2 regions of the Alteromonas sp. 009811495 genome follow, and region 1 is predicted to be linked to the other one. Evidence: predicted binding sites of a transcription regulator. Region 1 holds the regulator's gene; the other holds the start of a gene.
What was found. Region 1 encodes FNR, which switches genes on or off when oxygen is low (the NO sensors DNR and NnrR bind a similar motif). Its sites were predicted from a motif close to TTGATCTAGATCAA; they were not measured.

Region 1 (4,432 bases):
GACCGCTGGCAATTCCACCACGTCGAAGGCCTACACCCATTAGCGCCAACACCTGCCAGTCACTTAACGAGCACGCCCATTCTTGTAACTCATCCAATTTTCCACTTGCGTAGGCAGCACCGACGTATGCGCCAATAGAGCAACCTGCAACGACATCTATCTTAACACCGAGTTTTTCCAGTGCTTTTATAATACCGATATGGGTCCAGCCTCTTGCTGCACCAGCACCTAACGCAAGTCCTATTTTCATTTATCGCGGTTCCATTATATTGACTACTTCGATAGTGTTGTCATTATCTAGTGCGCTCTCATCTGCACTTGTATTAAAAGAGGGTTGATCAAAACCGATATCGCCACCTTCTACCGGGCCATCTTGTGTGGTAATTGATTTAAAATCGTATAAATTGCTGTCTACCAAGTGTGAAGGTGCCACGTTTTGCAGCGCCCGGAACATAGATTCGATACGACCTGGAAAGCGACGATTCCAATCTTGCAACATGGCTTTAATATTCTGGCGCTGTAGGTTCTCTTGTGAACCGCATAGGTTACACGGAATGATAGGAAACTCTGCTGCCTGAGAATATTTTTCGATATCTTTTTCAGTGCAATAGGCTAGTGGGCGAATAACAATGTGTTCACCGTTGTCGCTAACAAGCTTTGGTGGCATCGATTTTAGTTTACCGCCATGAAACATATTTAAAAAGAAGGTTTCTAGCATGTCATCACGGTGATGGCCTAGTGCAATTTTAGTTGCTCCTAATTCTTTCGCAGTGCGATACAAAATACCGCGACGCAAACGGGAGCAAAGAGAGCAGGTTGTTTTACCTTCAGGAATTTTATCTTTAACAATTGAATAGGTGTCTTCTTCGACGATTTTGTAATCGACACCAATGCTATCTAGATACTCAGGTAAAATATGCTCCGGAAAACCGGGCTGTTTCTGGTCTAGGTTTACGGCAACAATGTCAAAGTGAATAGGCGCAATTTTCTTTAAAAATAAAAGAATGTCGAGCATGGTGTAACTGTCTTTACCGCCTGATAAGCACACCATTACCTTGTCATTATTTTCAATCATTCCAAAATCGCCAATGGCTTTACCCACATTTCGGCGAAGGCGTTTTTGAAGTTTGTTGAAGTTGTACTTTTGCTTACTTTGCGTCGCATTTAAAGGCGCCGCATCAGCACCATTTGTGCCTAGACTCATAATTAACTAGCTTGGTTTGTAATAAAAGGCACATTATACAATAAAGCACCTTTTCGAAACCATGCCTGCGCGCGTTAATTTATTCGCTATTGTTTACTCAGAGCACTTGTTCGTTCAGAGCTCTTGTTCGGTTAGCATATTGACATCCTACTTTGCACAGTACTTAGTTTGCCAACGGTGATATAAAACCGTCGGGCTTGAGTGCCAACACATCGCAGTTCAGTTCATCGATAACATGTTCTGCAGTATTACCAATCAAAGCGGCTGAAATGCCAACTCTGCCAACTGTGCCGATGATAACGAGTTCTGCGTCAATGTCTTTTGCAACCATGGGGATAACCTTTTCTGGTAATCCTTCTTTAACTACGCATTTATTATCAGGTACACCATATTTAAGTGCGTGGGCGCGCATTTCTTTCTGGTGGTGCTGCTTAACCGCATCATGATAAGTGTCAGGGTCGAACTCAGGGACTTCAATAGCAATATTTAGCGGTGTTGAAGGGTAGCTGTTAACAAGATTGACATTCCCTTTTAAAAGCGACGCATAGTCGTTGGCAATAACGGTAATTTTATCATTGAGCGCGGCATGTTCGTCGTCTTCAGTACCTACGTTTACAGCAGCAATAATTTCGCCACCTTCTGGCCAATCGTGCTCTTTTACCAATAATACTGGACGAGGGCATTTACGCATCAGGTGCCAGTCTGTGGGCGTAAATATAACGGATGCCAAGTCATCATGTTTCTTAGTTGCTTTAACCACTAAATCGATTTGATTGTCCAAGGCATAATGAATAATTGATTCATAGGCGCGATTATTCCATTCAACAACAATATCAGTTTCTCCATAGCCTTGCTTGTGAAGCTCTCCTGATAGCCATTTGGCGTGTTCGTTAGTGACAGCGTCGCGCATTGACTCTCTTTCATCAGGGCTAAGCATAGTGGTCATGTCATAAGAGAGATCGTATACCACCATCATGGCTGTTACTGAAGCGCCCAATTTTGACGCTAATTCGTAGGCCCTGCTTAAGGCAGGTTGTGTGTCTCGCTCGGCATCAACAACAGCAAGGATGCGTTTGTACTCAATCATAACTACCCCTTATAAACAAAAGCTTAGTATTTAGTTTTATAAATACGTTGGACGCTTAAGGTAAGTGTAAACGACAATACTAAAAACGTTAGTTGTTTTAGATCAATAAATAAAAAAGGCGCAAACAAAGCGCCAATCTTAATCTTGTTACCAGTTGCTGATTAGGGTTCCTAACCGTTACACACAACGCTGGGACCGTTAAGTGCTTCTAGTTTTGTACTAAGCCTATCAAAATCTAAAATAGTAATAAGCTTGCCATCTACCTTGATAATACCGTCTTTTTGGAAGCGACTTAACAGGCGACTTATCGTTTCGATGGTCAAACCTAAATAGTTACCTATTTCGTTACGAGTCATCGTTAAGTGAAACTCTCTGTGTGAAAAACCACGTTCCTCAAAACGTTGAGACAAATGCGAGATGAAATATAAGAGACGCTCTTCGGCTGTGCGTTTGTTTAACAGCATAATCATATCGTGATCTTGCTTAATTTCCGCACTCATGAAGCTCATAATCTGGTGACGAAGTTTTGGAAATTGTACTGACATTTCATCTAACGTTTCGTAGGGGAGTTCGCACACCATTGCAGTTTCAAGAGCCTGCGTGTAGCTTTGATGCTGATTTTCACGTAGTGCATCAAAGCCTATGATATCGCCGGGAAAGTGAAAACCTGTTATCTGCTCTTCACCTTCTTTGTTTGTAACAAAAGACTTGAAAGAGCCTGTGCGAACAGCAAAGAGTGAACGAAAGGTATCGCCAGTTTGGATAAGCGTATCGCCCTTGTGGAGTGGCTTTTTACGCTCAATGATGTCATCAAGAGACTCAATTTCTGTCTTATTCAATGCCACTGGTAGACATAAATGACTGAAACTGCAGTTTTGACAATGTATAGAGAATTGGCTTCCTTTGCTCATAAATGCTAACTCACAAATTACAGGGTTTACTTTGTTATGATACCGCAAGATTTAGGCGATTGCGCGATAAATCAGATAAACAGCATATATAGCCATTATGCTCGCGATCCCTTGTCTAACCAATGTGTTTTTAAATCCAGAGATCAACCATTGACTCCCCAAGCTTGTCGCAATCAGTGTAGGCAAGGTGCCTAATCCAAAGAAGAACATAATTGCGCTACCTTGCAAGGCACTGCCAGAAGCCAATGACCATGTTAAAGTTGAATAGACTAACCCGCACGGTAACCATCCCCAAATGAAGCCGTAGGGAAAGGCGCTCAGCGGCGTTCTAAATGGTAAAAAACGTTTAGAGTAAGGCTGTATTTTTTTAAATATCCCGTTGCCCAACCGTTCTAGTTTGGTTAAGCCTGTATACCACTGCCCGAGATAGCATGCCAACAGCAGCAGCATGATGCCGCTAATCAGTGAAAGTGCATAATTTGCGAGAGGAATATAATCTGCGGCAATTTTTCCAAAAAAACCAGTTATACCGCCTGCGATGGTATAACTGACAATGCGCCCAATATTATAAGTCAGGGTATAGGGGAAGGGTGAAACGCCTTTTGGGGTAACCATTCGTAGTGCGGTGACAATACCCCCACACATTCCTACACAGTGAACGCCGCCTGCGAGCCCAATGAGAAAGGCAGAGAAGTAATTAATGCCTTCCATGAGTCTCGTTTTCAGGTTGATTGACTGATGTTTTCGCTGTGTTCGTGTGTTTAGATAAGTGAGTTAATTCTTCTTTTTCTTGCAGTTTCTTACGTTGTTCTGCAAGTTGTTTTTCCTCTGGCGACAGATCATCATCAAACAAAATACTGTAGCCTTGACGATCGAGGTCTTCAAACTGATTGGACTTTACAGCCCAAAAGAAAATAACGATAGCGACGGCCACGATAATGATGGCGATGGGTATAAGGACGTAAATAATGCTCATGCTACTTACTCAATAGTCGGGTTGAGTTTGTCACCACAATAATAGAACTTAGTGACATGCCTACCACAGCCATCCAAGGTGAAAGCAAACCAGATACAGCAAATGGTAGAATCAGAATGTTGTAACCTACAGACCAGCCAATATTTTGCCTAATTTTTTGTTTTACTTGCTTGGCGGTGGTAATTAACTCTGGAACAGAAAGTAATTGATCGCCAAGTAAGATAACATCGGCGGCGGTTTTTGCTACATCCGTT
Region 2 (4,432 bases), 1.4 Mb from region 1:
CGGTATCCGGGCTTACTCACCAATGCGTGTAGCGCACATATTGGCTCTTTTACCTTCCCATCTTGAAAAAGGTCGCTTTTTTTGCACTTGATACTTAAGCACATGGCGACAACAAAGACAGTGGTGTATGAAAAGAAAATGTCTAATGTGACATTGAGTTTACCGTTGCGGGGGCAGCATCAGGTTTACACTGATTTCCCGTTTAACGCCAATAACCGCAGAACTTAATTGTTATTGGCGCACCTACGCGTCACGCAGTATATAGAAAAGGTGTGTGGTTTAAAACCCGAGCTTTAGCGGTGGCTCTTGCAAGGCCGCAAGTTGCTCTTTAAGCGCTAGAATTTGTCCTTCCCAATACTTGTCTTCAGCGAACCAAGGAAACGCACGCGGAAATGCGGGGTCTTCCCATCTACGTGATAACCACGCCATATAATGGACCATACGCATAGCGCGAAGCGGCTCAATCAAAGTTAACTGACTCGTATCAAAAGGGTGAAACTCTTCATAAGCTTCTACCAGCGTATCTAATTGCAGTAATTGTTGCTGGCGGTCGCCACTAAGCATCATCCACAAATCTTGAATAGCGGGGCCCATCCTGCAGTCATCTAAATCGACAAATGTTGGGCCGTCACGCCATAAAATATTGCCTGGATGACAGTCGCCGTGTAGGCGTATAGATGATGAAGGACGATACGCTTTTTTAGTCGCTTCAATAACGGGGTTTAGAATAGCAAAAAACGCGGTCTTTAAATGCGCTGGCAATAGCGTGCTTTGCTCTAATACTCTCTTTGGTTCGTCAAGGTAGCTTTCAACATCGATAGTAGGGCGATGGGCAAAGGGGGTAGCTTGTGCTACGCGGTGAATGCGTCCTATGAATCGTCCCATCCACTCTAGTTGATCAAGATTATCATTTTCAAACTGTCTTCCACCCACAGAAGGAAAGAGTGTAAACCGGTAGTCCGTGCCGTCAACAATGTGATGATGCAGTGTCTCACCGTTCAGTGTAAGCGGAGCAGCGAGTGGAATTTCGTTTTCCAGCAGCGCTTGCGCAAACGCGTGTTCCTCTAAAATTTGGGCATCTGTCCAACGCGCGGGTCGATAGAACTTGGCAACATAGCGTTGTCCATCTTCAGCTAGGAATTGATACACCCTGTTTTCATAGCTGTTCAGCGCCAGCAGTCCACTTTGTAAAAAAATGCCCTGTGACTCCAGGGCATCTAAGATGGTGTCGGGGCTAAGCCCCGAAAATGAAAAATCTGTCATCGATAAAGAAATTTGGTTGGTTCATCAACAGTAACCGTTTCTCCATCAATGGTGGTGGTTACGCTAATAAATATATCGGTAACGGTATCTTCCAGATTATAGGCGTCGGTTGCAACTGAAATCGGCGTGCTATAAACCGCGCCGCCTTCCACAGTTACTTCTTGCTCGCCAATGTACTGGTAATCAGGCAAACCTTTAATGGTTACTGTATAGGTATGCGGTTGTTGAGTTTTGTTTAACACTTTAATGGTGTAAACATTCTCAATTAATCCTTCATTGGTCTCGCGGTACAGCGAATTTCTATCGCGAATAATGTCCACTTCGGTGGGGCTACGTGTCCAGATATTGGCAAACAGCAATCCCATCATAATGACGAGGACCACAAAATAACCAATAAGCTTAGGCCGTATTATATGCGTTTTGCCTCCAGACAGTTCTTCTTCTGAGGTAAAACTTATAAGGCCTTTGGGGTAACCCATTTTGTCCATCACGCCGTTACATGCATCAACGCATGCACCGCAGTTGATGCACTCATATTGAAGGCCATTTCGAATATCAATGCCGGTGGGGCACACCTGCACGCACAGGTTACAATCAATGCAGTCACCGAGGCCTTTTTCTTTTACTTGCTCATGAGAAAGCTTGCGAGGGCGAGGGCCGCGTTGTTCACCGCGATTGGGGTTATACGATACGGTAAACGTATCTTTGTCGAACATGGCAGACTGAAAACGCGCGTACGGACATATATGCGTACACATTATCTCGCGCATATAACCTGCGTTACCGTAGGTACATACCGCAAAAAAGATGACTGAAAACGCTGCCCAAAAACTGGTATCGAAAGTAAAAAAGTCCACAAACAAACTGGCAATAGGCGTGAAGTAGCCTACGAACGTTAGCGCTGTAAGTAAGGCAACTAAAACCCACGCAGTATGCTTAGCTGTTTTACGCAAAAATTTATCGGCATCCATGGGTCTGGCGTCTAGTGCAATACGCTTGTTTCTTGGGCCTTCGCACTTTTCTTCAAACCAGGTATAGATGTAAACCCATGTGGTTTGCGGGCACATAAAACCGCACCATACTCGCCCTGCAAAGGTGGTTACAAAGAACAAAGCAAATGCCGAAACAATAAAAATATAGGCAAGCAGGGTTAGGTCTTGCGGCCACAGTGTCAAAGAAAATATGGTAAAACGCTGCTCGCCAATATCGAGTAATACGGCTTGCTGGCCATTGTATGAAATCCATGGAATGACGGCGAAGAGTGCTAAAAAGAAAAGGCCGAAAAAGCGTCTAAAAGACTCTAGGGGACCTTGTACTGCGCGAACATAAATGCGGCTGCGAGAGTCGTAACGCTTGCCCTCGGTAGCACCTTTGGGTTTATGTACCTTTACCGGTGTTACATTTTTTACCGGTATTTGTTCATTCATAATAAAACCTTAGCTGACATTGCCAAACTGCCTTAGCAGTATAACAGTTTGCGCTACATGATATTTAATGTAGATCAATGATGGTGGGCATCATCCATACTTTCAAAGTTTCAGTCAATACTGAAACTTCAGAATTCATTTGGGTGCGATTAATGAACAGCTTAAGTGACTATAAACCTAATTTCATATACTTGCGTATGATTCAGTGTATTTACAGTCATATAGAGGCAGCTTTATTATCAATATGCGACATTATCGTGACAAGGAGCGTTATTAATAGGTAATAACGCATATAAAGAGTAGTAAATACTTGCCTGTTTCCTGTACAGTTATTCGTGGTCTATACTCAGTGATAGTCGCTTCTGTGGGGGAAACATGCACTGAATAGTCTTAAATGTCTGTCATAATTAGCTGAGAAGTCATGTTACGCTTTTTTATCATCGCTGCTGAAATTATTGTTTTAGTTATTGTGCTGCGCTCGCCGTTTGCTCAGTATCTATTTGAAGATATACAAAACTCCATTTCTAATTGGCTGGCGGAGATGGCAACTATGCCAGAGCGAGAAAAGTTGGAAACATTGCGCATTCAAATAAATAGTCAGCTAAGTCCGTTAAAGCCTTACCAGCAAAGTTATGTGTTAGAGATAACACAAGACGCCACTACGGTGCACCGCTTCCACCGAACCTATTGTGAGAAAGATGACATTAACCCAAATTTCACGGGAACTAAACGCGCACACCTTTGCCTAATCATTAAACAGTCACCGTTCATTCAAGACGCTCGCGTTAACTAGAGTTCATACAAGACGCTCTAGTACACGCGCATAATTTTTGGAGTATCAACCAAATTGTTGTGCACTGCGTACGAATGTTGAGTGCCTGCAAAGAGGAGCATTAGCGTGAATAAAACAAGTGTGTTAGTAGGGTTAAGTTGCGTAGCATTGTTAGGCTATGGTGTTACGGCTGAGCCTTCCCATGCAGCAGAAGTAAAAATTACTTGGGAAGAGCCTGAATCATATTCTGATGTAAGGCCGTCAAACGAATCGCGTAAGCGCTTTAGAGAGCGAACGCTGAACGAGCTTGAAGCGCATATTGTAGAGCTAGCAGCAGACTTGCCTGAATCTCAAGTTCTGTCGATCACTGTAACCAACGTCGATTTGGCAGGAGAAGTATGGCCAAGTCAATTTGTTGGGTTTGGTAATGCAGGCGCAAATGATATTCGAGTCATCCGTCGTATTGATATTCCGAAAATGACATTTAGTTATACACTCACTGACGCAGCGGGTGAGGTAGTGGCAAGCGAAGATGAAGTGAAAATAAAAGACATGGATTTTATGGAATCAAACATACGACGCCATCGTAACGAATCTTTGTCTTACGAAAAAACCATGTTAGATGAATGGTTTTCAGATACTTTTGTTAAACAGCAGGTTGCCGCCAATAATTAACGTATAGGTACAGCAGGGCTGCAAGTGAGCAGGAATATTTGCAACCAACGATATAATGGTAAATAGCAACAAAAAGGTCGCCCTAGAGCGACCTTTTTAGTGCGTACAATACCGCTAATTACAGATAATCAAACTCACTACCCGCTACTGCAAGTGTGCTGTCTGGGCCCGCCAAATAAGCAGCTTTGTGTGCATCACGACGAGGTAAAATTCGCTCAATATAGAAATCGCGCGTTTTTTGTTTTGATGCAGCAAGTACCGCATTGTCACCGCGTTGTGCAGTATCTGCCATGCT

Region 2: ccoG (cytochrome c oxidase accessory protein CcoG) is a predicted target of FNR. The motif match lies at 2,755-2,768, and genes of this name have one in related genera.

What each region holds. Positions count from the first base shown of each region.
Region 1 is NZ_CP113972.1:2,111,000-2,115,431, forward strand. Features, by position in the region: gene OZ660_RS09735 (patatin-like phospholipase family protein) at 1-250, opposite strand, end outside; gene ttcA (tRNA 2-thiocytidine(32) synthetase TtcA) at 251-1,204, opposite strand; gene uspE (universal stress protein UspE) at 1,368-2,291, opposite strand; gene fnr (fumarate/nitrate reduction transcriptional regulator Fnr) at 2,462-3,202, opposite strand; gene OZ660_RS09755 (sulfite exporter TauE/SafE family protein) at 3,254-3,913, opposite strand; gene ccoS (cbb3-type cytochrome oxidase assembly protein CcoS) at 3,900-4,178, opposite strand; gene OZ660_RS09765 (heavy metal translocating P-type ATPase) at 4,180-4,432, opposite strand, start outside.
Region 2 is NZ_CP113972.1:689,423-693,854, forward strand. Features, by position in the region: cobalamin riboswitch at 1-262, opposite strand, end outside; gene OZ660_RS03130 (serine/threonine protein kinase) at 280-1,263, opposite strand; gene ccoG (cytochrome c oxidase accessory protein CcoG) at 1,260-2,690, opposite strand; gene OZ660_RS03140 (hypothetical protein) at 3,112-3,483, shown strand; gene OZ660_RS03145 (DUF3016 domain-containing protein) at 3,604-4,137, shown strand; gene OZ660_RS03150 (acyl-CoA dehydrogenase family protein) at 4,256-4,432, opposite strand, start outside.